4 regions of the Rhizobium sp. PEPV16 genome follow, and region 4 is predicted to be linked to each of the others. Evidence: predicted binding sites of a transcription regulator. Region 4 holds the regulator's gene; each other region holds the start of a gene.

Region 1 (3,505 bases), on a different contig from region 4:
CGCTGACGATGCGGTAGAGGCCGCGCATTCAGCGATAACCGATGCGTGGATCAAACAGCTGCCGATTGTCGGCTCTTTGGATCAGATCAGCGACCTCACGCCCCTGCTTGAGGACGCCAAGCTCTCTCAAAGGATGATGAGCCAGTTGGACAGCTGACCGCTCCGTCATTCGGAAAGCGTGTCATTCAGTCCTGCTGAACTCATTGGCGCCAACTTCTCTTTCGTCATGCTCGGGCTTGTCCCGAGCATCTGCAACCGATTGATATCCGGCAGATGTCAGGCACAATGCCGAGTAAAGGACGAGCTTTGCCAACAAACTGTCGAGCGCTTCGCGCCTCTTACGCCGCGGCAGTCAGTCTCTCCCCCGCGATCCTGTAGGAGATAGCTTCGGCGAGATGGATGCGGCCGACGGTCGGCTTGCCGTCGAGATCGGCAAGGGTGCGGGCGACCTTCAGCACGCGGTGGTAACCGCGGGCGGAGAATTTCATCTTTTCGGCGGCGTCGCGCAGCAGCTGCAGGCCGCTGGCATCGGGCTCGGCCAGTTTCTCGATCATCGCGGTCGAGCAGCGGGCATTGGTGCCGATGCCCTTTGCGCCGGTGCTTTCGAAGCGCTCCTGCTGGATTTCGCGGGCGCGGGCGACGCGGCGGGCGACGTCGGCGCTGGTTTCGGCGGCCATCGGCCGGATGAGATCGGCGGCGGAGACGGCCGGCACGTCGATGCGGATGTCGATGCGGTCCATCAGCGGGCCGGAGATGCGGGCTTGGTAATCGCTCATGCAGCGCGGGCCGCGGGCGCAGGTGTGGCCCGGCTCACCCGCCATGCCGCAGCGGCAAGGGTTCATCGCCGCGATCAGCTGGAATTTCGCCGGATAGGAGACGCGGTGATTGGCGCGCGCAATGACGCATTCGCCGCCTTCGAGCGGCTGGCGCAGCGCATCGAGCGCCTGCGGCGTGAATTCGGGAAACTCGTCGAGAAACAGCACGCCGTGATGGGCAAGCGAGGCTTCGCCCGGACGGGCGCGCAGGCCGCCGCCGACAAGGGCTGCCATGGTGGCGGAATGATGCGGGGTACGGAAGGGCCGGCGATCGGAAAGCTTGCCGCCGGAGAGTTGGCCGGCAATCGAATGAACCATCGACACCTCGAGTAGTTCGGCGGCCGAAAGCGGCGGCAGGATCGACGGGAGCCTAGCCGCCAGCATCGACTTGCCGGAGCCGGGAGGACCGACCATCAAAAGGTTATGGCCGCCGGCCGCGGCCACCTCGAGCGCGCGCTTGGCGCTTTCCTGGCCCTTGATCTCGGCAAGATCCGGCAGGTTTGCGGCATTGGCGCGGATCGACGCTTCCGGCCGGGATAGGACCTGCGTGCCACGGAAATGATTGGCAAGGGCGATCAGGCTGCGGGGGGCGAGAATATCGACATCGGCGCCGGCCCAGGCGGCTTCGGCGCCGCTTTCGGCCGGGCAGATCAGCCCCTTGCCGAGTGCATTGGCGCCGATCGCGGCCGGCAGCGCGCCTGATATGGCGGCGATCGTGCCGCCGACGACGACAAAATCCGACAGGGCATCGGCGGGAATGGCGCCGAGGGCGACCATCAGGGCAAGGGCGATCGGCAGGTCGAAATGCGAGCCTTCCTTCGGCAGGTCGGCCGGCGCCAGATTGACCGTCACGCGCTTGGCCGGCAGCGCCAGGCCGGAGGCGTGGAGGGCCGCCTGCACGCGCTCGCGGCTTTCGGCAACCGCCTTGTCGGGCAGACCGACGATCTGCATGCCGACCTTGCCGGGAGCGACCATGACCTGGACCTCGACCGGCACACCTTCGATACCCTGAAATGCCACCGTACTGACACGCGCGACCATATGCCCATCCCTTGTCCCGCAAACTCTACCATACCGCCCGCCGAACCTTGAAGGCTAGCGGTTGCAATCTGGCATGGAAGCCGGAATAAAACAAGAACAATCAAAGAACATAGTCAGGCATCCGCTGTGACCTTGGTTGTGCTCGGTCGCGGGACCAAACGGTCATGGGCAGGCTCAGCCGCGCTTGCGCTCGATCGCGTCCCAAAGCAGGGCTGCGATATCGGCGCCGCCGAACTTCTTGACCTCGCGGATGCCGGTGGGCGAGGTGACGTTGATCTCGGTCATATAATCGCCGATCACATCGATGCCGACGAGCAGAAAGCCGCGTTCCCTCAGCGCCGGGCCGATGCGGGCGCAGATTTCCTGTTCGCGCGGCGTCAGTTCGGTCGCCTCGGCGCGGCCGCCGACATGCATGTTGGAGCGGCTGTCGTGCTCGGCGGGAACCCGGTTGATGGCCCCGGCGAATTCGCCGTCGACCAGGATGATGCGTTTATCGCCCTTGCGCACGTCAGGCAGATATTGCTGGGCGATGAAGGGCTCGCGGAAGAGCTGGCCGAACATTTCCAGCAGCGATGAGAGGTTGCGGTCGTCGCGGGTCGAATGGAAGACGCCGGCGCCGCCATTGCCGTAGAGCGGCTTCAGGATGATATCGCCCATCTCGTCGCGGAAGCGGCGGATCTCGGCGGCATCCTTGGTGATCAGCGTCTTCGGCATCAGGTCGGAGAATTCGGTGACGAAGATTTTTTCCGGCGAATTGCGCACCCAGGCCGGATCGTTGACGACGAGCGTCTTCGGGTGGATGCGCTCGAGCAGATGCGTCGAGGTGATATAGGCCATGTCGAAGGGCGGGTCCTGGCGCAGCAGCACGACATCCATTGTCGCGAGATCGACGCGCTCGGGCGCGCCAAGCTCATAGTGATCGCCCTTGACGTCGCGCAGTACCATCGGCTCGACGCTGGCATAAAGCTTGCCGTCGCGAAAGCTCAGGCGCTCGGGGGTATAATGGAACAGCTTGTAGCCGCGCACTTGGGCTTCCAGGCTCATGGCGAAGGTGGAATCACCTGCGATATTGATGCCGGCGACATGGTCCATCTGGACCGCTACATTGGTGATCTTGGCCATTTCCATCCCTCGCTGAATGCCGGACAGATGTAGGTCGGCCAGATATCAAACGCAACGGTCAATCAAGGGCTTCCGGTCGCAGTTTTCAGGCAGCGATGCCCTGGTTGCCGTTGTTGCGCAGCATGTTGCGGAGGCGGTAGGCGATGGCCAAGGGCTTCGGGAAGGGCTTGCGCAGGAAGGCGACCTTGCGGACGTAATTGTCGACCCGCCAGCTCGCCCAGGTTCCTCCGGCGAAAAAGGCGACGTCGCCGGCGCAGAGCGTTCGTTCGGTGCCGTCCTCGGCAGTGATATGGACCTCGCCTTCGAGGATCATCACCGTCTCGTCCCAGCCGAAATACCAGCGGAATTCGCCCGCCGTGCAATCCCAGATCGCCGTCAGCGAGGCCTCGTCATGGCCGCGCGAATGTTCGGCGGTGCGGGCCTGCGGATTGCCGCTGACGATCCAGTCCGGATTGATCGGCGTGGATTTCAGCGGCAGCAGATCGCTCGCATGCGCGACGAAGGACTTTCCGGCCGGCTTCGCCACG
Region 2 (3,505 bases), on a different contig from region 4:
ACTACGGGCAGGGCGGTACGCTGCTCTCGATCCTGAAGGGTGCGGATTTTTCGATATCGAAAGGGGAGATTGTCGCTCTCGTCGCCCCTTCCGGAACCGGCAAGTCGACACTGCTGCATGTCGCCGGCCTGCTGGAGCATCCGGACGGCGGTGAGGTCAACATCAACGGCCATGCCTGTGACGGCCTGAGCGACGAGAAACGCACCGCCATCCGCCGCAGCGAAATCGGCTTCGTCTACCAGTTTCACCACCTGCTGCCTGAATTCTCGGCGCTCGAAAATATCATGATGCCGCAGCTGATCGCCGGGCTTTCCTGGAAGGAGGCCGGAGAGCGGGCCGGCCAGCTTCTCGATTATATGCGCATCGGCCATCGCGGCTCGCATCGCCCCGGCGAGCTTTCCGGCGGCGAGCAGCAGCGCGTCGCAATTGCCCGCGCCGTCGCCAATGCGCCGACCCTGCTTCTTGCCGACGAGCCGACCGGCAATCTCGACCCCGAAACGGCAAGCTACGTCTTCGACGCGCTGGAAGCGCTGGTGCGCCAGTCCGGCCTTGCTGCCCTCATCGCCACCCATAATCACGAACTCGCCCGCCGCATGGATCGACGCGTGACGATCTCCGACGGCAAGATCGTCGATTTTTGACGCATGTCGCCCAGAAGTGTGCAGCGGTTTTGGGATAAAGCGCATCGCGTGAATCCAGACCGGCACGATGCGCTTTAAGGCTGCGATCAGGGGATGACCAGCCCGCCGCGATAGTCGAGCATATAGGCCTTTTGGCCGTCGACCACGATGCATTCGTGGCCGCTGAACCGCTCGCAGCCGCCTTCGCTGCTGTCGATATAGCGGCCGAACGGATGGTCGAATTCCATCCCGCCAAGAAACCGGCCCTCGCGATACATCGCCGAAAGTGCAGCCTTGATCACCGTTCCCGCTGCTGCGCCGTCGATGAGATCAGGTGCAATGACGCAGCCGAAATAATTCATCGCCCAGACGGGCTCGTCGGCAAGCCACACCACTTCCTGTCCGGCGAAATCGGTCCCGCCGAAATAGCTGTCGAGATAGCGCCAGTCGCCGCGTTCGTAACCGATATCGTGGGCACCCGGCCGGCAGGGTACGCGCGCCACGCCGCCGCCGACATAGGTCGCAGCCTTCGCCTCCACGACGAATTCGTTCAGCATCGCAATATCGACCATGTCATTCTCCTCTCGGCCCGATGCTGGCAAATATGCTGCGGCATGTAAAGAACAAAAAGAGAACATATGCCGGAAAAAAAGAGTCGCCCTGAGGAGGTCTGCCGCCTGAGCACCATGACCGATCTGCGGCGGATCGGGAAAGGGCAAGGCTGGTGCCGATCACGTCGAGCGCCGGCCCTTTGGCCGATTCGTCGCCTATTCCTGGGATTTCCAAATACAAGAAAGGAGGAAAAGATTCCTGTTGACAACGGAACATACATGGAACAAATTGAAAACATAACGAGTAAAGGAGAGCCCGATGACTGACATGATCCGTGATATCGCAGCATTCACCTCCATCGCAATGTTCGTTGCAAGCTTCTCGCTCATCGTCATGGCGCTCTAAAGTTTTCAGGGGATCGCATGGCAGTCATGCGCTCAGGACGCGGGACTTCTGCTGGACATCATCGCCCTCAATGCCGACAATGCGTCCGATTCATTCGGGTGATTGGGAAGGCATGTCATGGCGGATACGGCAAAGGGTTCAACGGGTGAGGCAACCGGCGGCACGCCGGGTTTCATCCACCTGAGGGTCCATTCCGCCTATTCGCTTCTCGAGGGCGCCCTGCCGCTGAAGAAGATCCTCTACAAAGCGACCGGCGACAGCCAGCCGGCGATTGCGATTACCGACACCAACAATCTGTTCGTTGCCCTCGAATTCTCTCAGAAGGCGATGGAAGACGGTCTGCAGCCGATCATCGGCTGCCAGGTCTCGATCGACATGGAAGACGGGCTGGAAACGGAAAAGCGCGGCGGCCAGCAGGCCCTGGTCAAGCTGCCGTCGATCGTTCTTCTCGCCGCGACGGATGCCGGTTACGAACGGCTGGTCGATCTCGTCAGCCGGGCCTATCTCGGCGGCGAAAGCAACCAAGCCGTTCATATCAGTGCTTCCTGGCTGGAGGAGGCGGGCACGGAAGGGCTGATCGCATTGAGCGGTGCCTTGACCGGGCCGGTCGACGTGGCGATCAAGGAAGGCCATCCCGCTCAGGCGGAAGCCCGGCTGCTCACGCTGAAGCACCTCTTCGGCGACAGGCTTTATGTCGAGCTGCAGCGCCACGGCACCTACGACAAGCGGCACGAGCAGAAGATTATCGGGCTCGCCTACGCCCACGACCTGCCGCTGGTTGCGACCAACGAGGCCTTCTTTCCCACACGCGACGATTACGACGCCCATGATGCGCTGATGGCGGTCGCGCACAACGCCATCGTCTCCGACGACAGCCGCTTTCGCCTGACGCCGGATCACTATCTGAAGAGCCGGGCCGAGATGGTCAAGCTTTTCGCCGACCTGCCGGAAGCACTGGAAAATACGATCGAGATTGCCACGCGCTGCTCCTTCGCGCTGAAGACGCGAAAGCCGATCCTGCCACGCTTCACCGGTGCGACCGACGATGCCGAGGAGGCCGAACGCGCCGAGGCGAGCGAGCTGCGCCGCCAGGCGGTCGAAGGACTGGACATGCGGCTTGCAACGCTCGGCATGTCGCCGGGTTACGAGGAAAAGGATTATCGCGAACGGCTGGATTTCGAACTTAGCGTCATCGAGCGCATGCGTTTCCCCGGCTACTTCCTGATCGTTGCCGACTTCATCAAATGGGCCAAGCAGCATGACATTCCGGTCGGTCCCGGCCGCGGTTCGGGCGCCGGTTCGCTGGTCGCCTATGCATTGACGATCACCGACGTCGATCCCTTGCGTTTTTCGCTGCTCTTCGAGCGCTTCCTCAATCCGGAACGCGTCTCGATGCCCGACTTCGACATCGATTTCTGCCAGGACCGCCGCGAAGAGGTGATCCGCTACGTCCAGGCCAAGTATGGTCGCGAGCAGGTGGCGCAGATCATCACCTTCGGTTCGCTGCAAGCGCGCGCCGCCCTTCGCGACGTCGGCCGCGTGCTGGAAATGCCCTATGGCCAGGTCGACAAGATCTGCAAACTCGTGCCGAACAATCCCGCCAATCCGACGCCGCTGTCCAAGGCGATCGAGGAGGAGCCGAAGTTGCAGGAGGAGGCGGCGAAAGAACCGGTGGTCGCGCGCCTGCTCGACATCGCCCAGAAGATCGAGGGGCTTTACCGCCACGCCTCGACTCACGCCGCCGGTATCGTCATCGGCGACAGGCCGCTTTCTAAGCTGGTGCCGATGTATCGCGATCCGCGTTCGGACATGCCGGTCACCCAGTTCAACATGAAATGGGTGGAGCAGGCGGGCCTCGTCAAGTTCGACTTCCTTGGCCTGAAGACGCTGACCGTGCTGAAGGTCGCGGTCGATTTCGTCGCCAAGCT
Region 3 (3,505 bases), on a different contig from region 4:
TCCATGATATCCTGCGGCGTGCCGTGGGCGATGACCTGGCCGCCGTGAATGCCGGCCGCCGGGCCTATATCGACCACGTCGTCGGCCGACAGGATCGCATCCTCGTCATGTTCGACGACAATGACGGTGTTGCCGATGTCGCGCAGGTGCTTCAGCGTTTCGAGCAGCCGGGCATTGTCGCGCTGATGCAGGCCGATCGACGGTTCGTCGAGCACGTAAAGCACGCCCGTCAGCCCTGAGCCTATCTGCGAGGCAAGCCGGATGCGCTGGCTCTCGCCGCCCGACAGCGTGCCGGAATTGCGCGACAGGCTGAGATATTCCAGGCCGACATCGTTGAGGAAGCGCAGCCGGTCGCGTATTTCCTTGAGGATGCGCACGGCGATCTCGTTCTGCTTGGCATTGAAGCTTGCCGGCAGCGTCTCGAACCAGTCGCGGGCGATGCGGATCGACATACCGGTCACTTCGCCGATATGCAGCTTGTTAATCTTCACCGCTAAGGCCTCGGGCTTCAGGCGGAAGCCGTTGCAGGAAGGGCAGGGGGCCGCCGACATGAAGCGCTCGATATCCTCGCGCGCCCAGGCGGAATCGGTCTCTTTCCAGCGGCGCTCGAGATTGGTGATGATGCCTTCGAAATTCTTCTGCGTCGTGTAGGAGCGGGCGCCGTCGGCATAGTGGAATTCGATCTTGTCGTTGGTGCCGTTGAGGATGACGTCCTTGGCCTCGTCGGAAAGATCGTTCCAGCGGGTGCCGAGCTTGAAGCCGTAATGTTTGCCGAGCGCTTCCAGCGTCTGGTTGTAATAGGGCGAGGTCGACTTGGCCCAGGGCGCGATCGCCCCGTCGCGCAGCGTCCGCTCGGGCTCGGGCACGATCAGATCCGGATCGATCTTCTGCTGAGCGCCGAGGCCGTCACAGGTCGGGCAGGCGCCGAAGGGATTGTTGAAGGAGAACAGCCTGGGTTCGATCTCCGGAATGGTGAAGCCGGAGACCGGACAGGCAAACTTCTCCGAAAACAGCACGCGTTCATGCGTCTCGTTCAGCGACTTGTTGGCGGAGCCGCCGGCCGACGTCTCTTGCGGCGGCAGCGGCTTGTCGGCGAATTCGGCGACCGCCAGCCCGTCGGCGAGCTTCAGGCAGGTCTCCAGGCTGTCCGCCAGGCGCGCCGAGACATCCGAGCGCACGACGATGCGGTCGACCACCACGTCGATGTCGTGCTTGTATTTCTTGTCGAGCACCGGCGCCTCGGCGATCTCGTAGAACTGCCCGTCGACCTTGACGCGCTGGAAGCCCTTCTTCATCAGCTCCGCCAGTTCCTTCTTGTATTCGCCCTTGCGCCCGCGCACGAGCGGCGCAAGGATATAAAGACGGGTGCCCTCGCCGAAATCGAGGATGCGGTCGACCATCTGGCTGACGGTCTGGCTTTCGATCGGCAGGCCGGTCGCCGGCGAATAGGGAACGCCGACGCGGGCAAAAAGCAGGCGCATATAGTCGTAGATCTCGGTGACGGTGCCGACCGTCGAGCGCGGATTGCGCGAGGTGGTCTTCTGCTCGATCGAGATCGCCGGCGACAGCCCGTCGATCTGGTCGACGTCGGGCTTCTGCATCATTTCGAGGAACTGCCGGGCATAGGCCGACAGGCTCTCGACATAGCGCCGCTGGCCCTCGGCATAGATCGTGTCGAAGGCAAGCGAGGATTTGCCGGAACCCGAAAGCCCGGTCATGACGATCAGCTTGTTACGCGGCAGATCGAGATCGATGCTCTTGAGATTATGCTCGCGCGCGCCGCGGATGGAGATCGTCTTCAGTTCGCTCATCGTCTCTGCTTTGGTTTTCTGGATGACAGCCCTTATTTAGTGATGCCGACGGGCGAGTCGAGGCTGAATATCCGCAAGGGCTCAAGGTTTTCGATTCTGTTGACAGGATCATACGGATAAACTAGAACAAATAAAGAACAAAATTCCTGATGAATGCATGCGGCTTTCTGATGGGATAAACATGTGGATTAATTGCCGCCCATGCGCATCGGCGGTCCGTGATGGTTTAAGGTGCGCCGATCGATTAAACGCCGCCGGGCAGGGCGGCAGGCAGGGTGAGAAGCATGGCTGGTAGCGTGAATAAGGTAATTCTGATTGGAAACGTCGGTGCGGACCCGGAAATCCGCCGCACACAGGATGGCCGGCCGATCGCCAATCTTCGTATCGCGACCTCGGAGACCTGGCGCGACCGCAATTCCGGCGAGCGCCGTGAAAAGACCGAATGGCACACCGTCGTCGTCTTCAACGAAGGCCTTTGCAAGGTCGTCGAGCAATATGTGAAGAAGGGCGCCAAGCTCTATATCGAAGGCCAGCTGCAGACCCGCAAATGGCAGGACCAGCAGGGCCAGGATCGCTACAGCACGGAAGTGGTGCTGCAGGGTTTCGGTTCGACGCTGACGATGCTCGACGGCCGCGGTGAAGGCGGCGGCGCGAGCGGCGGCCGTGGCAGTGGCGCCGGCGGCAACGATTATGGCGACGATTACGGCGCCCCGGCGCCCGCTTCATCGCCGAGCCGCGGCGGTGGCAGCGGCGGCGGCAACTTCTCGCGGGATCTCGACGACGATATCCCGTTCTGATCAATGGCCTTTCCTGGCTTGGTGAGAGACGTGAGAGAGCATGATGCCTTGGATGGCGTCATGCTCTTTTTCGTTGATCTCGCGGCAGATGCCGCCATGTCAGTGCGGTGTCGCGCTGATGAGATTGAATGCCGACTTTGCCCCATCGACGACGAATTGTGCGGCAAGGGCGGCGAGGATGACGCCGAGAAGCCGTGTCAGGATCGCCCGGCCGGTGACGCCGAGGAAACGGTCCAGCCTTTCGGCGATGAGCAGCATGACGAAGGTCAGCAGCAGATTGGCGGCAATGACGCCGATCAGCTGGGCTTTTCCGATCGAGGTGGCCAGCGTGCCGGCAAGCAGGATCGTCGCCGAGATCGCACCCGGGCCGGCAATCAGCGGCAAGGCGAGGGGAAAGACGGCGATATTCTCGATATGATCCTTGGTGATCGCCGCCTCGGTCGCCTTCTCCTTGCGCTCCTGCCGCCTCTCGAACACCATTTCGAAGGCGATCCAGAACAGCAGCAGCCCGCCGGCGATCCGGAAGGCGCCGATCGAAATCCCGAGCACGCCGAGCACGCCCGCGCCGAACAGCGCGAAGACGGCAAGGATGATGAAGGCGATGACCGAGCCGCGCAGCGCCACCTGCTTGCGCTCGGTTCGGCTCATGCCCGCCGTCAGGCCCAGAAAGATCGGCGCAAGCCCCGGTGGATCGATGGTGACGAGCAGCGTCGTGAAGGCGTTGATCAATTGGTCGGCGCTTGCCATCTGCTCTCCGGAACCCCATATGGGTGCGTGGTTTTTATGATTGTGAAGCGGGGATTTCGATTTGGCAAATATCCCGCGGCGGCCCGCGGCGGATTTGTCCGGTCCGGCCACGCAACTTGCATGTTTTACCCTCTTTAAGCCGCAAAAGCC
Region 4 (3,505 bases):
TCGAAGGCGTGCAAATTACAATGCCGCAATTTCCAGCCTTCGGACCAGCCTTCCCGGCCTATAGCACGATCATGTCAGACTGTTGAACGTCAAGCCTTGGCGACCGCATCGAAGGCAAGCAGCTTTTCGAGAAGCCGCGGCATGTCCTTGAGATAGACCATGTTCGGGCCGTCGGAAGGGGCGTTGTCGGGGTCCTGATGGGTTTCGACGAAGACACCGGCAATACCGGCAGCCACTGCGGCGCGCGCCAGGGTCTCCACGAATTCTCGCTGACCGCCGGAGGATTCGCCCTGCCCGCCCGGCTGCGCCACGGAATGGGTCGCATCGAAGATAACGGGCGCGCCCATCGCTGCCATGATCGGCAGCGAACGCATGTCGGAAACCAGCGTATTGTAGCCGAATGAGGCTCCGCGCTCGCACAGCAGCACGTTCGGATTGCCGCTGGCATTGAGCTTCTTCAGGACGTTCTTCATATCCCAGGGAGCGAGGAACTGGCCCTTCTTGACGTTGACGACGCGGCCGGTCTTGGCGGCGGCGATGAGAAGGTCGGTCTGGCGGCAGAGGAAGGCCGGGATCTGCAGGACGTCGACGATCTTTGCCACCTCCGCGCATTGCTCGGCGGTATGAATGTCGGTCAGGACGGGAAAGCCGAATTCCTTCTTGAGGTCGGCAAAGATCTCTATGCCCTTTTCGATCCCGATACCGCGTTCAGCCGAGAGCGAGGTCCGGTTCGCCTTGTCGAAGGAGCTCTTGTAGACGAGGCCGATGCCGAGCTTTCCGCAAAGCTCCTTCAGCGTGCCGGCAACCATGAAGGCGTGGTCGCGGCTCTCCATCTGGCAGGGACCGGCAATCAGCGACAGGCGGCCGGTATTGGAAAAGGTGACCTGGCCTTGGCCTTCGCCGATCCTGACCTCGGAATTCGTATCAGTGCTCATCGTGTTTCCTCGAAAGCGAAGAGCGTGCCCTGCCCGGGCGCGGGCTTCACCAGAATGCGATTGTTCTTGCGCGTGTATGTCACCCCGTTAGCAGCCAAATGCGCTTCTGTCACGGCAAGATCGACGACAGCAAAGAGGATTGCCCGGCCGCGCAGGCCGCGATCTGCGCATGAGCCGGCGATGTCGAAATAGGCATCCAGCCCTTCCGGCGTCATCAGGCTGATTTTGGCATTTGACGCCGCGATATTGAAGCCGAAACCGGTTTTTTCGACTGCCGATTGCGCCACGGCAAGGCTGACGAAGGCAGCGAAGGCGGCCGGCTCCGGCGTGCAAAGCGCAATCTCGACTATGCCGGTGACGCCATTGGCGTGTGTTTCCAGCGCGGCGCGGTCGGCCGGCAGCGGATTGACGCGCTCGACGGTGAAAAGCAGGAGATCGGGCGCGCGCAGGTCGCCGGCGAAAGCCAGCTTGAAGCCCGCAATCGTCTCGGAACCGTCCGGCATCGTCATCGGCCGGGTGAACTGCAGCATCTCGCCGGCGCTCGATCCGTTGCCGACGAAATTCTGATGATCGGTGCCGGCATCCTTGCTGCCGAAAGCCAGCCCCGAAAGCCCCTCCTCGCCGCAGCGGAAACGAAAGGCCTGGTTGCGGGCCGTGAAGACATTGCCTTGGCGTGCCGATGCCTCGCTCTCCTCGACGCTCGCAATCCCGAGTGGCTCCAGATAGGTCTTGTCGGCAAAAAAGACGCAGGCGTTTTCCGTTCCGAAGGGATGGCGCGCATCGGCGGCAACGGTGAAGCCGAGCTTGCCGAGCCTTTCGCGCGCCAGATCGATATTGACGACCGGCAGCAGGACATGATCCAGCGGGTGCGGTTTGGCGGAATGCTCGTTCATGATGTCCCTCCTGGAAACGTCAAGACTTGTGTCCCACTCCGGCGAATGAAAATAAAAATCTCAACGAGTTGGCGCCAAGTTTTACGGAAATTTAGCTACTTGCGGAACACATATGGAACATATAGTGTCTGTTCTGGATTTGTTTCAATCACGAGGTCACAACGTCGATGCTCACGCGCAAACAACAGGAGCTTCTCCTTTTCATTCATGAGCGCATGAAGGAATCCGGCGTTCCGCCATCTTTCGACGAAATGAAGGATGCCCTGGACCTCGCCTCCAAGTCCGGGATTCATCGCTTGATTACAGCGCTTGAGGAGCGAGGCTTCATTCGCCGCCTACCGAATCGCGCCCGCGCGATCGAGGTCATCAAGCTTCCGGAGGCCTACAGCCCCAGCATTCAGCCCCGGCGCGGCTTTTCGCCGAGCGTCATCGAGGGCAGCCTCGGCAAGCCGCAGCCGGTTGCCACTCCTGCTCCCGCAAAACCCGTCGCCGACAACGGCAACTCGGTCTCCGTGCCGGTCATGGGCCGAATCGCTGCCGGTGTGCCGATCTCGGCGATCCAGAACAATACCCACGACATCGTCGTTCCGGCCGACATGCTCGGCTCCGGTGAACATTATGCGCTCGAGGTCAAGGGCGATTCGATGATCGACGCCGGCATCTTCGACGGCGACACCGTGATCATCCGCAACGGCAGCACCGCAAGTCCTGGCGACATCGTCGTTGCTCTCGTCGACGACGAAGAAGCGACACTCAAGCGCTTCCGCCGCAAGGGCGCCTCGATCGCGCTGGAAGCGGCCAACCCAGCTTACGAGACCCGGATTTTCGGGCCGGACCGTGTCAAGGTTCAGGGTAAACTCGTCGGTCTCATTCGCCGATATCACTGACATTGGCCAGGCCGGATTCGGTAAAACTGTTGCTGCGCCAGTCATAGGCACGATGGCGCATCCATGGCCGCGACAATACATCGAATGCGGTTGCGACCTCCAGGCCAGTGTCCGTGAAGCGCAACTCGATGGAACCGGTCCTGCGCAACGTCTCACCGGTGAAGAGCGTCGCACCTGAACGGCAATTGTTGAAGCGAAGGCGGACCGACGTCACGACTATATCGGCCGCGTCGCACGCCGGGCCGAGATAGGCGGCGTTGTCGATGACGGTTACCACCCGACCATTGCCAAGCCTTGATATGCACCAGGCCTTCTTGACGCAGGAAAAGCGGTTTGCGTCACCGCCCGCTGCGGCCGTCCGCATCGCGGTCCTTGCTTCGTTCTGCTGATCGCGGGAAAGCCTGACGCGGCGGTCTTCTCCCTCAGGCGGGATAGCAGGACCATCCAGCATCTTCGGCGGATCATGCCTCGGCAGGACCAGCGCTCGCTGCCACTGGTCGAAGATGAAGTCCGGCGGTCTTTCACGGTTGGAAGCCATTGCCGCCGCCTCGACGACCGCGACGAGACTGCCATCCTCCGAAATCACCAGATCCGGCGGCCGGGGAACCGGCAGAAGCAGCAGGATGAGTGTTGCGACCGCGATGATCGATGTGCCGACATGGCGCAACCGGGTGCGGAGCAGCGTCAGCAGCAGAAAGCCTGCCACGGCGACGGCGAAATACCAGGCGGGCAAGCGGCCGACGTCGATATTGCCACCCCAGCCGGACACCGTCTTTGCGACCGCGATCAC

Evidence for each region. Region 4 encodes LexA, which represses DNA repair genes until DNA is damaged. Its sites were predicted from a motif close to TGTTCNNNNTGTGTTCNG; they were not measured.
Region 1: FY112_RS24640 (YifB family Mg chelatase-like AAA ATPase) is a predicted target of LexA. The motif match lies at 1,938-1,955, and genes of this name have one in related genera.
Region 2: dnaE (DNA polymerase III subunit alpha) is a predicted target of LexA. The motif match lies at 1,441-1,458, and genes of this name have one in related genera.
Region 3: uvrA (excinuclease ABC subunit UvrA) is a predicted target of LexA. The motif match lies at 1,934-1,951, and genes of this name have one in related genera.

What each region holds. Positions count from the first base shown of each region.
Region 1 is NZ_VSZV01000336.1:16,054-19,558, forward strand. Features, by position in the region: gene FY112_RS24635 (DUF4037 domain-containing protein) at 1-157, shown strand, start outside; gene FY112_RS24640 (YifB family Mg chelatase-like AAA ATPase) at 339-1,856, opposite strand; gene gshB (glutathione synthase) at 2,031-2,978, opposite strand; gene FY112_RS24650 (cupin domain-containing protein) at 3,064-3,505, opposite strand, start outside.
Region 2 is NZ_VSZV01000333.1:36,303-39,807, forward strand. Features, by position in the region: gene FY112_RS23850 (ABC transporter ATP-binding protein) at 1-641, shown strand, start outside; gene FY112_RS23855 (DUF5680 domain-containing protein) at 728-1,192, opposite strand; gene dnaE (DNA polymerase III subunit alpha) at 1,695-3,505, shown strand, end outside.
Region 3 is NZ_VSZV01000265.1:6,490-9,994, forward strand. Features, by position in the region: gene uvrA (excinuclease ABC subunit UvrA) at 1-1,811, opposite strand, end outside; gene FY112_RS11030 (single-stranded DNA-binding protein) at 2,096-2,608, shown strand; gene FY112_RS11035 (MarC family protein) at 2,708-3,355, opposite strand.
Region 4 is NZ_VSZV01000244.1:3,816-7,320, forward strand. Features, by position in the region: gene kdsA (3-deoxy-8-phosphooctulonate synthase) at 90-935, opposite strand; gene FY112_RS09035 (VOC family protein) at 932-1,828, opposite strand; gene lexA (transcriptional repressor LexA) at 1,996-2,715, shown strand; gene FY112_RS09045 (ComEC/Rec2 family competence protein) at 2,696-3,505, opposite strand, start outside.